Regions from separate parts of the Glutamicibacter sp. PAEs-4 genome, predicted to be linked through region 4. Evidence: riboswitches for the same ligand, from Rfam matches in the RefSeq annotation. Region 4 holds a riboswitch; each other region holds the start of a gene.

Region 1 (4,788 bases), 1.2 Mb from region 4:
ACATCCACCAGCAGCACCGGTTCCTCCGCTTCAAGGTCCGCCAGTTGCTCAACGGAAATTTCCGGAACATGCCCATCGACAGCGCAGGACGCTGGCTGGTACTCGGCCAGCCGGCTCACCGGTTCGCGTTGCGGGTCCCTGGCAAAGTCGAGTGTTCGCACACTGGCTTCCCGTGCATCGTAGAGCCAAAGTTTTCCGCTGAGCGTGGTGCCGATTCCAGTGATGAGCTTCAGGGCCTCGGTGCACATCACCGAGCCGATGACGCCGCACAGGGCGCCAAAGACCCCGCCCTCGGCGCAGCTGGGCACGGAGTCCGCATCGGGGATTTCAGGGAAAAGGTCGCGCAGCATCGGACCGGTGCGCGGGTCGAAGACGGACACCTGCCCGGAGAATTGGAACAGCGTCCCCCAGACCAGTGGGGTGCCGGTGATTTCTGCGGCGTCGTTGGACAGGTAGCGCGTGGCGAAGTTGTCGCTGCCGTCGATGACCAGGTCGTAGTCGCTGAAAAGTGCCACTGCGTTGGTCTCATCCAGTTTGCCATCCACGGCGATAACCCGGACATTCCGGTTCTGCTCGTGGGCCATCCGGCGGACCGATTCCACCTTCAAGCGGCCTACGTCCTGTTGCCTGTGCATGGTTTGGCGTTGCAGGTTGGACAGTTCAACCGTGTCGTGGTCCACGACCCCGAGGGTGCCGATCCCCGCGGCGACCAGGTAGCTGGCAATGGGGCTGCCCAGTCCCCCGGCTCCGATTACCAGCACCTTGGCATTGGCGATCCTGCGTTGCCCTTCTTCGCCGACGCCGGGAAGCGACAGATGCCGGGAATAACGCGCCAATTCTTCCGGTGCCAGCTCCGGCCCCGGGGCTACCAATGCTGACTGGTTCACGAGAAGTCACCGACCAGGGTCTGCATCATGCCTTCGGTGGGCGAGGATGCCAGGGCGGTGTCGCGGCGCGGGATCCGGCCCGCGAGCCGTGCGGCTCGTCCTGCACGCACCGCATCCTTCATGGCCATCGCCATCAGCGGCGCGTTGTGCGCCCGGGTCACCGCACTGGCCAGCAGCACGGCATCGCAGCCGAGCTCCATGGCCAGGGCGGCGTCAGAGGCGGTGCCGACTCCGGCGTCCAGGATGACCGGCACCTGGGCCCGGGAGACGATGGTGGAAATATTGTGCGGGTTCAAGATGCCCAGGCCGGATCCGATTGGTGCGCCGGCTGGCATGATGGCCGCAACACCGGCGTCCTGGAGGCGCTGGGCAAGGGCAGGATCATCGTTGGTGTAGGCAAAGACCTGGAATCCGTCGGCGACCAGCTGTTCGGTGGCAGCGTGCAGCTCCAGCGGATCAGGCAGCAACGTGTGCTCGTCCGCAATCACTTCGAGCTTGATCCAGTTCGTTTCCAGCGCTTCGCGGGCCAGGTGCGCGGTGAGGATCGCGTCGCGGGCGGTGAAGCATCCAGCGGTATTCGGCAGCGCAATCACGTTGTTGCGCTGCAGCAAGTCATACACGTTGGACTCGCCTGCCGCCGAAAAGTGTCGGATGGCCACGGTAGTCAGTTCGGTTCCAGAGGCCTGCAATGCGCTTTCCAGGGTGGTCAGCGAACTCGCTCCCCCGGTGCCGAGGATCAAGCGCGAAGACAAGGTGCGTCCTGCAACCTGGAATGGATCGCTGTTGATGTCCAGTTCGGTGATGTTTTGCGTGTCCACGCCTAGCCTCCCTGGGCTGCGGTAACGAGTTCGATGCTGTGCCCTTCGGCCAGCGTGTAGCTGTTCCAGGCGCTGCGCGGGATGACAGCGCCATTGACCGCGGCGGCTATTCCAAGCTTGCTGCCGTCCACGGCCGCCGAGTTGCTATCCAGATCCTTGCCGATCTGCATGCTGATGAATTCGCGAAGGGTGATTCCTTCGTCCAGGTTCAGTTCCCGGGAATTGAACTTGATGCCAATGCTTTTCATGGGTGCTGCTCCGTTCGGTGGGTGGTCTGGGTTGCTGTGGCGAAGCGGTGTGGATTCACAGCCTGATGCAACGGATGGGTTTCAGAGCCGTGAATGAGATCAGCGGTGAGTGTTGCGCCCAGCGGAGCCAGCAGCACTCCGTGCCGGGAGTATCCGGTGCTAAGCACCAGGCCCGGGTCAATGCGCCCCAGCAGCGGACGGTCATCGGGAGTGGCGGGACGGGCCCGGGCAGTTGCCTCGTTCAGCGTGCAGTCGCTGATGCCGGGTATGAGCTTTCGCGCATTGTCCAGCAGCAAATGCATGGCTCCGATGTTCACTGCAGGCTGGCGGTCTTCCCGGACGCTGGCTCCGAGCACGAGGCTGCCGTCCTTTCTCGGCACGAGATACACCGGCTCCCGGTGCACGATGCCGCGGATGGTCCGGGTGATCAATGGCGGACCGGCTGGCCCCTGGATCCGGAGAATATCTCCGTAGACGGGGCGCACCGGCACCCGGTCCAGGCCGTCAATGGTGCCCAGTCCGGTGGCCACGATGGTTTGATCCGCTTCGAGGATCTTGCCCGATGCGGTGCGTACCGCGTTGGTTCGGCTCCCGTCGCCCACCAGCGCCTGCGCCCGCTCCTCGATCAGGCGGCCACGCAGGTGATCAAGCAGGATTTTGACGACTGACCGTGGGTCGACTTGGTGGTCATCTTGGCATAGGACTGCGCCTGCTATATTCGCGGCCAAGGCTGGTTCGAGTTTGCGGGCTTGGCTGGGCAAGAGCTTTTCCGCTGACAGGCCGAGGGAGGCTTGCAGTTCGGCCAGCTCATGCAGGGCTTCGCGGTCAGCCGGTTCGGCCGCGACGACGAGGGTTGAGTTCTGCAGGTAGTCCGGGCGTTGCCCGGTCACGGATTCGATGCGCTCAATGAACTTTGGATAGGCGGCATTCGAGGCGGCAAGCAGCTCGTGAAGCGGGCCATGGCCCCAGACCGTTTCAGCTGCCGGGGCCAGCATTCCGGCTGCCGCGTAGCTTGCACCTTGGCCTGGTGCTGGATCGATGAGGGTGGCAGTATGTCCCCGTGATTCCAGTTCGAACGCAACTGACAGGCCGATGATTCCGGCGCCAACAATATTCACATGCACGAGAGCACGCATCCTTCCTACGGCGGCATGACCCGCATCAGGTGTAGCGGTCGGCTCGGTGCCCTCTCAGCCTGGTCGATTCAGGCTCCCGCGGAGTACTGCGATTATAGGCATGATCCAGCTCATAAAGTCGAACTGGAGCAACCGCAGCTCCGTCATCTTCTGTGATGTACTAGTTGACATGGCATCTCATGACTTCCCCCGCGTGCTTCCCCAGGGATCTGCGTTGTCCAACACGATCATTTCGTTGGAGCAGGAGCTCTTGGAAACCAGCCAGCGCCATAGCCGAAGGCAATTGGAACGGTACTTGCATCCGCAGTTCTCCGAAGTGGGTGCCAGCGGCCGTGTCTACGATCGCGAGTCGATCATTGCCCAGCTGGCCCAGGAGCCGGAACGGGATTCCGGATCTCGGGAAGTCGGCAGCCCCGTGGCAATCCAGGTTGCCGATCAAGCGGTGCTTCTGCGCTGGAGGTTGCTATCGGGATCCGCCAGCGAGCGCAGTTCGCTGTGGATCCATGAGCAGGATCGCTGGCAGCTGTTCTTCCATCAGGGCACGCCCGCTGCGCGGCAGCTTTCTTTTGCAGAACCGAACTAGGCCGCATTAGTCGACGACGATTTCTCGGTTCGCAGGCTGCGCCAATCGGATGCCGAAGCTGTTTTCGAAGCCTTTTCCTCCAATGCCGATATGGATCGCCAAGGAGATGCCGACACTCCGGAAAAGGCCGCATCGTACGTGCGTGCCCTGATGGAGGCCGGCGAACGGCAGCAGGCTTTGGCCATCGCCTATCGAGACCGGCTGGTCGGTTTGGTCTGCGATACTGTCGATCCAGCCAATCAGAACGCATGGGTTTGGTATTGGATGAACCAGGACTACCGCGGGAGGTCTCTGGCCACTCGCGCAGTGGCTACTTTGGTGAACCACCTGTTTGGCGAGCTCGGTTTGTACCGTTTGGAACTAGGTCTTCGGGCGAACAATCCTGGATCGAAGCGTGTTGCCGAATGCAACGGGTTCCTGCGCGAGGGTGTCGAGCGCGGTAAGTTCCTGGTTGCTGGAGAACGCGTTGACGTGTACGCCTACGCGCGGTTGCGGACTGATCAGGTCCCCGACGTAGTGCCGTTGCCGTGGAGCACGCAGCCGTAGCTTGGCGGGCAACAAAAAGTCGCGGAATCCGGTTTCGGGTTCCGCGACTTTTTATCTGTCCCTCAGGTTTAGTGATATTGGCTAGATGCCTGGAGTTGATGCCGGCGGCGTCGAATCCGGGCCGTCGGTGGCCTGATTGGCCTCGATCTTTTTCAGCGTGCGAGCCGCAGCATCGCGGCCACCAAGTCCAAAGGCCAGCGCCGCGGCCAAAGCCGCGCCAATGACGATTGCACCGAAGGCCATATTGATGATCGAATCAGCGATACCCATGTACTTCAAGCCCATTGCCACGAACAACGCGATTGCCGTGTAGCGGATGATCTTTGAAGCGGTGGTGTCGCCCAAGAAACGGCCGATGACGTTGGCGATGACGAAACCTGCGGCGATAATTGCTGCGCCGAAGAGAATCTTGCCGCCCAAGGCCAGGATTTCATTGAGGATGTTGGTGATCGCCGGGAAGTTCAGCATCTGGGCCGCCATCACGCCGAAGAACAGCACGATGGCAATCTTGACGATGCCAGCGATGATTCCCGAAGCGCTCTTGCCTTCGGGAACAACACCCCATTGGGC
Region 2 (4,788 bases), 910 kb from region 4:
GATAGCGTGAACGGATTCGCCTCAGCCAAATGCGCCAACCCCAAGCGTTCAAGCAACGCATCGACGCGCGCCTGGACCTGGGCCGGGTCGTACTTCGGCGCGTTGACGCTGCTCGCCTGCGCACGGCTGGGTGCGAAAGCCAGCTCTTCGCGGACGCTCTGCGTCACGAACTGGTGTTCGGGCTCCTGGAAGACCGAGCCGATCCGCCCGATCAGTGCACCGGCTTTCCAAGCAAACGGGGAATTGCCCAGGCCGTCGGCCAGTTGCGCGGTGGCCGTCAGCTCACCGCTGGCCGGGGCCAGCAAACCGCCCAAGGCCAGGGCCAGCGTCGATTTGCCGGCGCCGTTCTCGCCGAGAATCACCGTGGCGGTGCCCGCCTGCACTTCCATATCCACCGCCTGGGTATGCGGCGCGGTAGCCGTGCGGGCGCAGACCAGCTGCCGCGCTTCCAGCAGCATAGCTCCGGCAAGGTTCTCGGCCGGTGCCACCTGCGGAACATATCCGGGAACCCATAGCCCGGCGGCAGCCAGCTCCTGGCGCACGGGTTCTTCGGTGTACAGCTGACGCGGATCCAGGTCGTGCGCGACTCCCCCGCCCGGTTCCAGCACGATAACCCGGTCCATATGCTCTGCCCAGGCTTCGAGCCGATGCTCGACCACAACCAGCGTGGCACCGGATAGCTTCGCGGCGTTCAGCACCGCATCGCGCAACGGCCCGATGCTCTGCGGGTCCACGTTGGCGGTCGGTTCATCGAGCAGCATGAGGCCGGGTTCCATGGCCAGGATGCCAGCCAGGGCCAAGCGCTGCTTCTGCCCGCCGGAGAGCTGCTGGGTGCGGTGGTCGAAGGACAGCGCGCCCAATCCGACCGCGTCCAGCACTTCGGGGATCCGCTGGCGGATCACGCCCGGATCCATCCCGAGGTTCTCCGCTCCGAAGGCCACATCATCGGCGACCCTGCTTTGCACGACCTGGGTTTCCGGGTCCTGCTGCATCAAGCCCACCGGGTGGCTCCGGCTGAATGCATCGTTGCCATCAATCAGCAGCTGGCCGGCAAGCTGCTGATCCTCATCGGCTTCCAGCAGCCCGGCCATTGCATGCAGCAACGTCGACTTGCCGGCACCGGATGGACCGAGCAGCAGCACCTTTTCACCGGCGTGGATCTGCAGATCCAGCCCCGAGATGGCAGGTTCCTGCCGCTCCGAGTGCTGCCAGCCGAAACCAGTTGCGGTGATTGACGCTCCGCGCTGGGTCAGCGAGGCGGCATCGGAATTGGCAACTGAACTCATTTTGCGGTTTCCAGGTGTGCACGCCGGCTCGCCAGTGCGCTCAGGGCACCGGTCTTCGCCAGTCCGCGCGTGGCCAGCCAGGACAGCAGCCCGGCGATGACCAGACCGGAAACACCGGTGGCGATCACGTGGAAGATCTTCATCCCGGCGGTGTACTCGACGTAGTAGGCCAGGATGTATGCCTCGGTAATGCCGGCGAACAGGCCGGAGAACAGGCCTGCCAGAAGTGCCACGCCCAGGTTCCACTTGCGGTAGCGGAATGCCGCGAAGACCAGCTCCGCGCCCAGGCCCTGGACCAGGCCGGAGATCAGCACGGTCAACCCATAGTGCGAGCCGAGCAGCGCTTCAACCACGGCGGCCAGCAGCTCGCAGTAGAGCGCGGCGCCAGGCTTGCGGATAATCAATGCGCCGAGCACCGCGGGGAACAGCCACATGCCGGTGAGCAGCGCGGTGGCTGGAGGGAAAGCCGCGAAGGCCAGCGAAAACAGGCCGTAGCCGGCACTCCATGCCCAGAAAATGACTCCTGAAGCCACGGCGATCACCGATGCCACGACGATATCGACGACACGCCAGCCGGTACGATGCTTCGAAATTGTTTCGTTCATTGTTGGTCCTCCTGTGGAAAGGAGGGGGGATGCACGGAATGAGGGCATGCTGCGCCTATCCGCATCCGAGATGCTCGACTTCCTTCGCCGGTACTAGCCGGGGCAGGTTCGAGGGTCTGCGATCCATCGCACTCTCAGCGTCTTGCGACTTCGTAGAAGTCTGACGCTCCCCTGTCGGAATAATTACTGCTCCCCCACCATACCGCAGGTATGCTGGGCAGAGGAACGATGTGTCACGAGCTTGATCGCGAGGAAAAAATGGATAAAGTGCAGAAACTTGTCACTACCGGCATCACCGTTGGCGCGGGCATGCTCGGTGGCAAGCTGGTTGATTTCATTTGGTTGAAGGCAACCGGCAGCAAAGCGCCACGCAAGGGCACCGAGGAAGCGGCTGAAGCGTCCTTCCGCCGCGCATTGGGCTTCGCGATCGTCTCGGCCCTGGTGGCAGCGATCATGCAGACCGTGGCCGACCGCAGCGCCAACAAGGTTGTTGCCAAGTTCACCAAATAGGCTTCGGCGGCAAGCCGAGAGCGGGAGCAGTTCAGCTGAACTGCTCCCGCTCTTTTCGCATTACTTGTCCTCTGGCGCTTCGGCCTTGGACATCGGTGTTGCTCCGGTGGGCGGTGCGCCGTTGACCCTGTTGACCACAAGGCTGAGCTCATCGGAGAACAGGGTTTCCTTGGCCGCGTGCTTGGTGCGGTAGCCGGAACGGCCGATCATGTGGGCGGAAACCGGCGCTGTCAGCAGCTGCATGCCCCAAGCCAACGCGAGGACCGGGATCACCGCCCAGCTGCGCAGGTAGATGGCCAACCCGGCGAAGATCAGCAGGAAGCCGAGCACCTGCGGCTTGGTGGCCGCGTGCATGCGGGTGAGCATGTCCGGGAAGGTGAGCAAGCCGATGCCTGCGATCAAGGACATCAGGCAGCCGAGGATCAGTAGGATGGCGACGAGGATATCGAGGAAGAGTTCCATTAGGCATTCCTCTGATCCGAGACGAAGCGTGAGACGGTCACCGAGCCGATGAAGCCGAGCATGCACGCGGCAACCACGAACAGCAGGTAGTCGGTGTGCTTGTGCAGCACCATCTCCAGGCACAGGGCGGCGGAGATGATCAGCAGCATCACGTCCAGGGCAAGCACCCGGTCTAGGATTGATGGCCCCTTGGCAACCCGGATCAGGCAGGCGATGGCACCCAGCCCGAGCATGATGCCGCAGATCCAGATGACGATATCCAGCATGTTTATCCCTTCCTCGCAGCGAAGTCCGGTCCGCATTCGCTCTTGATCGCCTCGTACTCGTCACGGCTGCCGATGGCCATGATCAGCCGGCGTTCGATGTCCCGGATAGCTGCCCGTGCCGTCTCCACATCCTCCGGCGACTGGATGTCGATGTAGTGCAGGTACAGGGTCGACGAGCTGCGGTCCACGTCGATCACGAAGGATCCCGGGATCAGCGTGAGCACGTGGCCCACGGTCATCACGATCAGGTCCGAGCCGGTGCGCAGCGGGACGGCGATGATCGCGCTGCGGGTGTTCTTCCCGCGGACCATTGCCAGCCAGGCCACGTGGACGCTGGCCGCGACAACCTGACCGAGGAACCAGATGAACAGCTTCACGCAGTACCAGAGGTTGATCCGGCCCGAAAGGACCACCGGCGGCAGCGGGAACAGGTTCACGATCACCAGCGCAATGACCGCCCCGAAGATCATGTTCGCCAGCGAGAAGTCCTGCCAGAGGGCGCCCCAGACGAAGAGCAGCAGCAGCAGGAGCGGCCATTCCTGCTTGAGTGTTGCACGGTGGCGCACGCCGGAGGTATCCAGCGCATCATCGATGCGCTGGTCGCGCGGTTCAAAGTTCTTGTTCGGCATCATCCCTCCAATCAGAATGGCAAGATCGAGCTGATATATGGTTCGCGGGCGATCAGCTCAGCGGCCACCCGCTCGCAGAATTCGAAGATCGGCCCGGCAAAGACGGTCAGGGCGATGCCCGCCAGCACCAGCGAACCGGTGGCATAGCGCATGCCCCAGGGCAAGGAGTGGGCTTCCAGCTGCTTGGCCAGCTTCAAGCCCAGGCGCGGGTTCTGCGCACCGCCGGCCAGCGTCTCGTCGGCGACCTGCGTCGCTTCGGCCACCAGCTCCTGGTTGGGCACCTCGGCATCGGCGGCACGGCGCCAGAACACGCGGGCCCACACGCGGATGATCGCCAGCAGGGTCAGCAGGCTGGTCAGCAGCCCGGCGCCGATCACTACCCAGGTCAGCGGGTCGGCGTCCTGCGCGGCAGCATGCAGCAGCCCGAACTTGCCCAGGAACCCGGAGAATGGCGGGATGCCGCCAAGGTTGATGGCCGGGATGAAGAAGAGCAGGGAGAGCGCCGGGGACAGCTTGGCCAGCGAACCGAGCCGGGTGACATTCGAGCTGCCGGCACGGCGTTCGATCAGGCCCGCCACCATGAACAGCGAGGTCTGCACGATGATGTGGTGGCCGACATAGTAGATGGTCGCGGCGATGGCCAGCGGCCCGCCCACTGCCACGCCGAAGATCAGGTAGCCGATGTGGCTGGTCAGCGTGAAGGAGAGCATGCGCTTGAAGTCCGTCTGCGCCAGCGCACCGAGGATGCCGATGACCATGGTCAGCGCGGACACCACCAGCAGGCCGGCGTTGACCGAGCCGCCCGGGAAGAGCAGGGTTTCGGTGCGGACGATCGCGTAGACACCCACCTTGGTCAGCAGCCCGGCGAACACAGCGGTGACCGGTGCCGGCGCGGTCGGGTAGGAGTCCGGAAGCCACAGCGACAGCGGGAAGACCGCGGCCTTGATGCCGAAGGCGATCAGCAGCAGCACATGCAGGATAAGCTGCGGGCCCTGGCCCAATTCAGGCAGCTTCACCGCGAGGTCTGCCA
Region 3 (4,788 bases), 1.1 Mb from region 4:
CGCACAGGTCGTCGTGGGCACCCCAGGCCGTGTGATCGACCACATCAACAAGGGTTCCCTGGACCTGTCGAACCTGCAGTACGTGGTGCTGGACGAGGCCGACGAAATGCTGCGCATGGGCTTCGCCGAAGAGGTCGACAAGATCCTGGAAGCGACCCCGGAAGAGAAGCAGGTTGCCCTGTTCTCGGCCACCATGCCACGCACCATCCGCCGCATCGCTTCGGAATACCTGCGCAACCCGCAGGAAGTCGCCGTGAAGTCCAAGCAGTCCACCGGCACCAACATCACCCAGCGCTTCCTGCAGGTCATGGGCGCGCACAAGCTTGACGCCATGACCCGCATCCTCGAATCCGAGGAATTCGACGGCGTGATCACCTTCGTGCGCACCAAGATGGCTACCGAAGACCTGGCCGACAAGCTCAAGGCCCGCGGCTTCACCGCTGCCGCCATCAACGGCGACATCCCGCAGCAGCAGCGCGAGCGCACCGTGGAGAACCTGCGCTCGGGCAAGATCGACATCCTGGTGGCTACCGACGTGGCGGCCCGCGGCCTGGACGTCGAGCGCATTTCGCACGTGATCAACTTCGACATCCCGCATGACACCGAGTCCTACGTGCACCGCATCGGCCGCACCGGCCGTGCCGGCCGCAAGGGCGACGCGATCCTGTTCATGACCCCGCGCGAGAAGTACCTGCTGCGTGCCATCGAGAAGGCGACCCGCCAGCCGGTGACCCAGATGCAGCTGCCGTCGCTGGATTCGGTCAACGACCGCCGCATCCAGAAGTTCACCGACCGCATCGACAAGACCATCAGCGGCCAGGACCTGACTACTTTCCGCGAGATCGTGGAGAAGTTCGCTGCCGAGCACGAGGACCTGGACCACCTGGAAATCGCGGCTGCACTGGCTTTGATGGCCCAGGGCGGACGCCCGCTGCTGATGACCGAACCGGTCATGTCGCCTGCGAAGAAGGCCCGCATGGATCGCCCGGAGCGTGGCGAACGCGGTGAGCGCGGTCCACGTGCCCGCAAGACCGCTGCCGAGGGCAACGCCATGTACCGTCTGGCAGTTGGCCGCCGCAACCGCGTGCAGCCAGGCTCGATCGTTGGCGCGCTGGCCAACGAGGGCGGCTTCGATTCTTCGGAAATCGGCGGCATCGACATCCGTTCGGACCACACCCTGGTGGAGCTGCCAGCAGAGCTGAGCAAGGACCAGTGGCGTGCACTGTCCAAGACCCGTATTGGCGGCGAAGCCATCGATCTCCAGCTCGACAGTGGCCGCAGCCCGCGCCGTGACGACGATGGCGACCGCGGTGGTTTCCGTGGCAGCCGTGGCGGCTACGGTGGTGGACGTGGCGGCCGTGGTGGATTCGGTGGCGGACGCAATGGCGGACGTGGCGGATTCGGCGGCGGACGCGGTGGCAAGGACCGCTACAGCGATTCGAACCGCAGCGGTGGACGTCGCGACTACTAAGCCTGCAGCGCACAGCTGAATAGCACTGGATGACGCCCTTGGGGCAAGCCGAAAGCTTGCCCCAAGGGCGTTTTCGCATGCCCGGGCTAATTACTCGGCAGGGGTCCCGACGGGGATCTCGTCCCCGAGATAGACCGTGCCCCCGCTTTCCAGGAACTGCCTGCTTTTCTGCGCCATCCCGGCCAATGCCGCCTGCGCCTCGGCCGAGCCGTATTCGTCGCGGATATCCTGGGAAATGCGCATGGAGCAGAATTTCGGCCCGCACATGGAACAGAAGTGGGCAGTCTTCGCAGGCTCGGCCGGCAGCGTCTCGTCATGGAATTCCTGCGCGGTGACCGGATCGAGGGACAACGCGAACTGGTCATTCCAGCGGAATTCGAAGCGAGCCTTGCTCAGCGCATCATCCCGTGCCGTGGCACCCGGATGCCCCTTGGCCAGATCTGCCGCGTGCGCCGCGATCTTGTAGGTGATCACCCCGGTCTTCACGTCATCCCGGTTGGGCAGCCCCAGATGCTCCTTGGGGGTGACATAGCAGAGCATCGCGGTACCGTAGCGGGCAATCTCCGTGGCGCCGATGGCGCTGGTGATGTGGTCGTAGCCCGGCGCGATATCGGTAACCAGCGGGCCCAGGGTGTAGAACGGGGCCCCGTCGCACAATTCCTGCTGGCGCTCCACATTCTCGCGCACCAGATGGAAGGGGATATGCCCCGGGCCCTCGACCATCACCTGCACATCGTACTGCCAGGCGCGCTTGGTCAGCTCGGCCAGGGTATCCAGCTCGGCGAATTGCGCTGCGTCGTTCGCATCCGCGATGGAGCCCGGGCGCAGCCCGTCGCCCAGCGAGAAGGCCACGTCGTACTGAGCGAAGATCTCGCACAGCTCATCGAAGTGGGTGTAGAGGAAATTCTCCTGGTGGTGCGCCAGGCACCATCCGGCCATGATGGAGCCGCCGCGCGAGACCATGCCAGTGACCCGGTTGGCGGTCAGCGGGATGTAGCGCAGCAGCACACCGGCATGGATGGTCATGTAATCCACGCCCTGCTCGCACTGCTCGATAACGGTGTCGCGGAAAATCTCCCAGGTCAGCTTGTTGGCTTCGCCATTGACCTTCTCCAGCGCCTGGTAGATCGGCACGGTGCCGATGGGCACGGGGGAGTTGCGGATGATCCATTCGCGGGTGGTGTGAATGTCCTCTCCGGTGGACAGGTCCATCACTGTGTCGGCACCCCATTTGGCGGCCCACTGGAGCTTGGAGACCTCTTCAGCGATGGAGCTGGTCACCGCCGAGTTGCCGATATTCGCATTGATCTTGACCAGGAACGCCTTGCCGATGATCATCGGTTCGGATTCCGGATGGTTGATGTTTGCCGGGATGATGGCTCGTCCGGCGGCGAGCTCGCTGCGCACCAGCTCGACATCGCATTCCTCGCGCAGCGCCACATAGCGCATTTCCGGGGTGATGACCCCGGCGCGCGCATAGTGCATTTGCGTCACGCGGGCTCCCCCAACGGCCCGCAGCGGAGGGGCCGAACGTCCAGCCCATTCCGCGCTGGCCGTGCCGCGGCGGACCGCTGAGCGCCCGTCGTCGTGCAGATTGCGCTCGCGGCCGGCATAGGTTTCCACATCCCCGCGCTCCCGGACCCATCGCTCGCGGAAGGGTGGCAAGCCCTGGGTCGGTTCGCTTCCCGGTCCGCTGGTGCGATACACCGACAGCGGCTCGTTGGGCTTTCCATTGGGGGAGTCTGCCAGATGGATCTGCGTGACGGGAACAGAAATTCCCGCAGATTCGCGGTAGGCAAGGGTGTGGGCAGGGTGCTGTTCAAATTGTTCCACTTGGAAACTCACTTCCTTCGCCGGCATTACCCGGACAGGTTCAACGGTCGCGGACGGCGATAGCCCGATCTCAGCCCTTGCCAGGGCACCCGTGTGGTCGCGAACAACTTAGCACGCTTGGGAGGAGGAAACGCAAATCCAGTGGTCAGAACAGTGACATCAAGTCAGGATGCGGGCACTGGCCCCGGCGGCAGGAGATAGTTTCTGGAAGCGATCAGTCTCTTGCGGCGCGAATCCGGAATCTGGGAAAAAGGGCGTGGCAGATAACTGGCGAAGCAGCGCGGGCGCAGGCTGAAGCGATGGCCGCGCGATGGGGCACTGAGAGCGGTAGATAAGCGAAAAGAGAAGCAATCTGGAACCAGATTGCTTCTCTCATTTCGAGCCCCCTGCCGGAATCGATCCGGCGACCTCGTTCTTACCAAGAACGCGCTCTACCACTGAGCTAAGGGGGCAACAGGTAAATACTTTACACAGGTTTTCGAGGTTTGCAAAATCTGCCGGGGATTTGTTGCTGACATCACAATGTTCCTAATCAAGGCGGAAATGGACGTCGGTGAACCTAGGGGGATTCTGCGCCCGCAATAGCTTGCCTTCATGCCACTGAATTCCGGTTGCCGCACGTGGTGGAGAGTTCACCCACCGGATGTCGCGCACCCAGCCGGATGTCGCGCACCCAGCCGGATGTCGCGCACCCTTCCGGACGACCCGTGGCCCTGGAGTTCGGGGGGTAGGGGGAGTGTTCTCTTCTGGAGTATTTGTGTTGGAAGATTTGCCGGCTGCCTCAAGGGAATTCGGCGCGGAACTCTATCCTGTAAGCCTGAGCGAAGCGGCGATTGACTGCGAGGGGCAACCCAGTGAGCATCGTCACCAGAACACTTTTTGTCCCAGCCTTCGTCCCTGATTGCCTTCAAGGTCTCGCTAAAACCGTTTTGACTAGCAGTTTTATGGAAATCTCCGGGCGCTTTCCAGATCGGTTTGCCGATTTTTCTTTGCCGGGAAATGCGTGTAGAGTATTTACTCGTTGCCCCCTTAGCTCAGTGGTAGAGCGCGTTCTTGGTAAGAACGAGGTCGCCGGATCGATTCCGGCAGGGGGCTCTGAGTGAGAAGCTTTCTTGGCTTCTACTGGATTGTTTCTCACTTGTGGCGGCGTAGCTCAGCTGGTTAGAGCGCACGACTCATAATCGTGAGGTCCCGGGATCGAGTCCCGGCGCCGCTACCAAATCAAAGATCCTCAGCTTCGGCTGAGGATCTTTTTTTGGTTTCCGGGTTCGAAACGGTCTTCAGCGGACCTTGAGCGCTAAAGCCATTAAGGCTTAGTTGTCGGCACACTTTTCGGGGCCTCTGGTGCTGGCTTGCTGTGCCAGCGACAGCAGTCCTTGGAAGGCCTTCGTATCGAAAGTCGCCTCGTGGCCTGCTTGGTCATTGGCATCATGGCCGTGTACTTCGGTATGCAACCGTTGCATTTGCATATCGAGTTTCGTTGC
Region 4 (4,788 bases):
ATACCGGTATCGTGCTGCTGGCATTTTGCGTATCGGTGGCCAATTACTCGCAGGGCTATTCAACCGGTGGACCGTACGAGTTATTGAACTATGGCGCCCTTGCGGTGGCTCTTACGCTGTTCTTCTGGGGTCCGCGCACCACATTCTCGGCTCACTCCACCACCAGGGAACGGACCGCCTTCTCGCGCTTGCGAGATCAGCTCTTCGCATTGCAATACACCACGGCTACCCTTGCATTGCTCGCCGTTGCCATCGGCTGGTCATTCCTGCCCGTGGATGAGGAATTCCGGATGCCGACCAATGAACGAACTACGTGGATCCTGGTGCTCTTTGCCGGTGCGGCATTGCTCTACATCGTGCTCAATACGCTGTATCTGGGCTACGCCAGCAAGGTGGCTCGGCAGGCGAGTGCAGCACCAAAGCATCATGCACCCCTGCCCTTGTGGTCCTACATCGCCGCTGGCTTGCTGGTTGCCATCTGCGCTTACCTGCTATTGGATCCACCGCTGGAGACGCTGTGGGGGTTCGCTCCTCCGAACCGGGGACTAGTCATCGGGCTGTTGCTGCTGCTTGCGGCGGCGCATATGGGCTTCATCTGGTCCTGCCGCCGGGCGACTATTCCCTGGGCCGTCTCGCCAGCTGAAGAAATCTGGTATCGGCGGGTTCTGGAGCTGCGGTCGATGCGCGTTGCCACCAGCGCTGTGCTTGCCATGCTGCTGATTGGCTACGGCTTCCCTGCAGGCCTGGGGCTGTTTGCACTTCTGGTCTTCGTTGTCCCAGCGGTGATTTTCCTGGAGCGTCCTGGTACCGCGATGGTGCGTGCACAGCAGCCGACAGCAGCATCATGAGCACACAAATCAGTGTCGACCTCGCGGCGGCCACTGCACCCTACGAGCAGATCCGCTTGCAGATCGCCTCGCTGATCACCCTGGGAGAATTGCCCGCAGGCAGCAAGCTGCCCACCGTGCGCGCACTGGCCACCGACCTCGGCGTTGCTGCCGGAACGGTAGCGCGCGCCTACAAGGAACTGGAAGCCGAAGGTCTGATCACCTCCCGGCGGCGGGCCGGCACAGTGGTCAACGAACGGCTTCGGCCGGTGGATGCCAGCGAAGACCTGCTGGCCGCGGTGGATCACCTCTGGGCGCTGGCAGCCGCCCAGCAGGTCGATGCGGCCACGCTCAAGGCCTTGGTGGCGCGGCGCGAGCGTAAGTAACTTGTCCTTGGAACCGCTTGTGCGTACGCTCTATGGCAGTGACACGGGGTGTCGGAACAACCGACTGAGATGAGACCCGTTGAACCTGATCTAGTTCACGCTAGCGGAGGGATGTCGCATGGCTTTGCATGCAGTTGCCCAAGAATACCGGCAACAATCACCTTTGGTTTTCTGCCTGACCAACACCGTCGTAGCAAATTTCACCGCCAATGTCCTGCTGGCATCCGGCGCGTCCCCGGCCATGACGGATCTGCCCGGAGAGGCCGGCCCCTTCGCAAAGGCGGCTTCCGCCGTCTTGGTGAATCTGGGAACTCCGAGCACCGAGCAGCTGGCCGCCATGGAAGAAGCCGTGCAATCGGCGAGCGCAGCAGGCACCCCGTGGATCCTTGATCCGGTAGCGGTCGGCGCCCTGCCGGTGCGCACGGATTTTGCGCGGCGCATTGCCAGGCAACGCCCGGCCCTGATTCGCGGCAACGCCTCGGAAATCCTGGCACTGGCCGGACGGCAATCGGCTTCACGCGGTGTCGATGCCTTGGATGACGTCTCTGCCGCCTTGGCGGCTGGACGCGATCTGGCCCAGCAGCATGACTGCGTGGTGGCCATTTCCGGCCAGTCCGATGCCATCATCGATGCCGCGCGGACAGTCCTGGTGCACACCAACGGCATCGGCTTGACGCGGATCACCGGCGGCGGCTGCGCGCTGGGCGCGTTCTGCGCCGGCATGATTGCGGTCCACGATGACCCGTTCGAGGCCGCCATCGCGGCCCACGGCTTCTACGGGCTGGCCGCTGAAAAGGCCCTGGGAAACAGCACAGGTCCGGGCAGCTTCGCCGTCGCATTCATTGATGCGCTCTCCGCAACCGATCCAGAAGAACTTAAGACTTTGAAGCACGAGGAACTGAACCATGCATGATTACGGAGCCTACCTGGTAGCCAATACTGCCAGTTGCACCCCGCGCAGCACCCTGGAAGTGATCGAAGGCGCCGTCGCCGGAGGAATCCAGTGGATCCAGCTGCGCGCCAAGGATGAAACCGCCCGGGAATTCTTCGAGCTGGCCTGCGCGGCCGCCAAGCTCACCGAGGGCAAGGCCCAGTTGCTGATCAATGACCGCATCGACGTCTACCTCGCGGCGCGGGCTGCCGGTGCGGCCGTGAACGGCATCCATATCGGGCAGAAGGATGTGCCGGTGCAGTTGGCCCGGCAGATCATCGGCGAAGGCGTCATCGGACTGAGCGCTTCCAGCGATGAGCAACTGTCCCAGGCGAACAAGGACGCCGCGGTCATCGACTATCTCGGTGTGGGGGCCGTCCGCGCCACCCCGACGAAGAAGGACCATCCCACTCCCCTGGGCCTCGACGGCTTTGCGCGTGCCACGACGCTGGCCTCGCTGCCCTGCGTGGCAATCGGCGCCATTACCCACGAGGACGCGGCAGCCATCCGTGCCGGCGGCGGAGCGGGCATGGCAGTGGTCCGCGCCATCTGCAATGCAGAGGATCCGCAGCAGGCCAGCGCGCAGCTCGTTTCGGCATGGGAGGCCGCCAAATGAACATCTTGTCCATTGCAGGATCCGATCCTTCCGGTGGCGCCGGAATCCAGGCGGATCTGAAGGCCATTGCCGCCAACGGCGGCTACGGAATGTGCGTGATCACCGCCTTGACCGCGCAGAACACCCATGGGGTGTCCGGGGTGCAGGCGATCAGCGGCGATTTCGTCCTCGCCCAGCTTGAAGCCATCAGCGCGGATATCCGCATCGATGCAATCAAGATCGGGATGCTCGCCAACGCCGAGGTGATCCGCGCAGTCACCGGCTGGCTGGACACCGTGGATGCTCCGGTAGTCCTGGACCCGGTCATGGTGGCCACCAGCGGGGACCGCCTGCTGGATGGCGAAGCGGCGCTCGATTCGCTGCTGGACCGGGCCACGGTGATCACCCCGAACCTGCTGGAACTGGCCAGCCTGCTGCGCGAGCCGGTAGCCGCATCATGGGATGAGGTGCTGCGCCAGGCCCAGCGCCTGGCGGCCAATCACGAGGCCCTGGTGCTGGCCAAGGGCGGGCATCTGGCCGGGGCGGACTGCCCCGACGCGCTGGTAGCAGCGGACGGGGTGCTCTGCGAGCTGCACGGTGCGCGCCATGCCACCAAGAACACCCACGGCACCGGCTGCACCCTCTCCAGCGCCCTGGCCACCCGCTTCGCGGCCACCGGAGACTGGACCGCCGCTTTGGAGCAGTCCAAGGCGTATCTGTCGGCGGCAATTGCGGCGGCCGACCAGCTGCAGGTGGGCAGCGGGCACGGCCCGGTCAACCACTTCGCCGGGTTCTTCGCCGGCGCTGATCCGATGGCCGGCTGGTGGGAGGACATCGCGGACCTGCGTGCGGGCATCGACGAGCTGGCGTTCATCATGCAGCTGGCCGACGGCAGCCTGGAACGCGAGAAGTTCGAGTACTACCTGGCCCAGGACGCCCTGTACCTGCAGCGCTACGCCCAGGTGCTGGCGCAGGCCAGCGCGCTGGCCCCGGACCTGGATGCGCAGCGCTTCTGGGCCAAGGGCGCCGGCCAGATCCTCGAGGGCGAGCTGCAGCTGCACCGCAGCCACCTGGTGGAAGGGCTGGCGAACCCTTCGGCGACCACGCTGAACTACGTGAACCACCTGTCCTCCTGCACCGGGAGCTATGCGGAGCTGATCGCCGCAATCCTGCCGTGCTACTGGCTCTACCAGGACATCGGCAAGCGGCTGGCGGCGGCCAACCATGCCGGGCACCCCTACGGCGACTGGCTGGAGACCTATTCCTCCCCGGAATTCGACGAGGCCACCGCCCAGGCGATCGAGATGGTGCGCACCGCGTGGACGCTGGCCGACCCGGCGCTGCGCGAGAGAATGCGCCAGGCGTTCCTGCGTTCCAGCGAGCACGAGCTGGCGTTCTTCGCGCAGGCCCACGAGAACCGAGTAGAATTCTCTACGGCCTGAAACCCGCAGGGCCGGGAAGAGGAATCATGAGTTGGAGCATCCACGGCAACGGCAAGACCATCACCGAAGGCGAGGTAGTTGCCCCGGATGAGCGGCTGCATTGGCCGCAGACCGTTTCCATCGGCGCCCAGCACATCCTGGCGATGTTCGGCGCCACCATCCTGGTTCCGACGCTGACCGGATTCCCGGTGACCACCACCTTGCTGTTCACCGGCTTGGCCACCATCATCTTCCTGCTGATGACCAGGAACAAGGTGCCCAGCTACCTGGGTTCCTCCTTTGCCCTGATCGCCCCGGTGGTCGCGACCACCGGGTCGCACAGCATGTCCGGCGCCCTGGGCGGCATCGTGATGACCGGCGTGCTGCTGTTCATCGTCGGTCTGATCGTGCAGAAGACCGGCACCGGCTGGATCCACGCGCTGATGCCGCCGGTGGTCATGGGCACCATTGTTGCGCTGATCGGCCTGAACCTGGCCAGCGCCACCCTGGCCCCGATGAAGGACTTCCCGCTGACCACCTTCCTCACGGTGCTCTTCACCGTGGTGGCTACGGTGGCCTTCAAGGGCCTGCTGGGCCGGCTCTCGATCCTTGTCGGCTTGGTCTGCGG

Evidence for each region. Region 4 has a riboswitch for thiamine pyrophosphate ahead of thiM (hydroxyethylthiazole kinase). Riboswitches for the same ligand answer to the same signal wherever they lie in the genome.
Region 1: another riboswitch for thiamine pyrophosphate. It lies ahead of thiO (glycine oxidase ThiO); the one in region 4 lies ahead of thiM (hydroxyethylthiazole kinase).
Region 2: another riboswitch for thiamine pyrophosphate. It lies ahead of ACR9WD_RS12465 (ECF transporter S component); the one in region 4 lies ahead of thiM (hydroxyethylthiazole kinase).
Region 3: another riboswitch for thiamine pyrophosphate. It lies ahead of thiC (phosphomethylpyrimidine synthase ThiC); the one in region 4 lies ahead of thiM (hydroxyethylthiazole kinase).

What each region holds. Positions count from the first base shown of each region.
Region 1 is NZ_CP195017.1:2,319,279-2,324,066, forward strand. It holds gene ACR9WD_RS10885 (ThiF family adenylyltransferase) at 1-887, opposite strand, end outside; gene ACR9WD_RS10890 (thiazole synthase) at 884-1,705, opposite strand; gene thiS (sulfur carrier protein ThiS) at 1,708-1,953, opposite strand; gene thiO (glycine oxidase ThiO) at 1,950-3,077, opposite strand; TPP riboswitch at 3,075-3,179, opposite strand; gene ACR9WD_RS10905 (DUF4440 domain-containing protein) at 3,259-3,672, shown strand; gene ACR9WD_RS10910 (GNAT family N-acetyltransferase) at 3,709-4,218, shown strand; gene ACR9WD_RS10915 (mechanosensitive ion channel) at 4,300-4,788, opposite strand, start outside.
Region 2 is NZ_CP195017.1:2,638,304-2,643,091, forward strand. It holds gene ACR9WD_RS12460 (ATP-binding cassette domain-containing protein) at 1-1,286, opposite strand, end outside; gene ACR9WD_RS12465 (ECF transporter S component) at 1,283-1,891, opposite strand; TPP riboswitch at 1,954-2,074, opposite strand; gene ACR9WD_RS12470 (DUF4235 domain-containing protein) at 2,150-2,401, shown strand; gene mnhG (monovalent cation/H(+) antiporter subunit G) at 2,462-2,863, opposite strand; gene ACR9WD_RS12480 (monovalent cation/H+ antiporter complex subunit F) at 2,863-3,129, opposite strand; gene ACR9WD_RS12485 (Na+/H+ antiporter subunit E) at 3,132-3,761, opposite strand; gene ACR9WD_RS12490 (Na+/H+ antiporter subunit D) at 3,770-4,788, opposite strand, start outside.
Region 3 is NZ_CP195017.1:2,482,372-2,487,159, reverse strand. It holds gene ACR9WD_RS11770 (DEAD/DEAH box helicase) at 1-1,471, shown strand, start outside; gene thiC (phosphomethylpyrimidine synthase ThiC) at 1,562-3,304, opposite strand; TPP riboswitch at 3,300-3,407, opposite strand; tRNA gene ACR9WD_RS11760 (tRNA-Thr) at 3,685-3,756, opposite strand; tRNA gene ACR9WD_RS11755 (tRNA-Thr) at 4,328-4,399, shown strand; tRNA gene ACR9WD_RS11750 (tRNA-Met) at 4,447-4,523, shown strand; gene ACR9WD_RS11745 (GTP pyrophosphokinase) at 4,618-4,788, opposite strand, start outside.
Region 4 is NZ_CP195017.1:46,681-51,468, reverse strand. It holds gene ACR9WD_RS00275 (hypothetical protein) at 1-848, shown strand, start outside; gene ACR9WD_RS00270 (GntR family transcriptional regulator) at 845-1,213, shown strand; TPP riboswitch at 1,248-1,342, shown strand; gene thiM (hydroxyethylthiazole kinase) at 1,332-2,126, shown strand; gene thiE (thiamine phosphate synthase) at 2,119-2,760, shown strand; gene thiD (bifunctional hydroxymethylpyrimidine kinase/phosphomethylpyrimidine kinase) at 2,757-4,181, shown strand; gene ACR9WD_RS00250 (uracil-xanthine permease family protein) at 4,208-4,788, shown strand, end outside.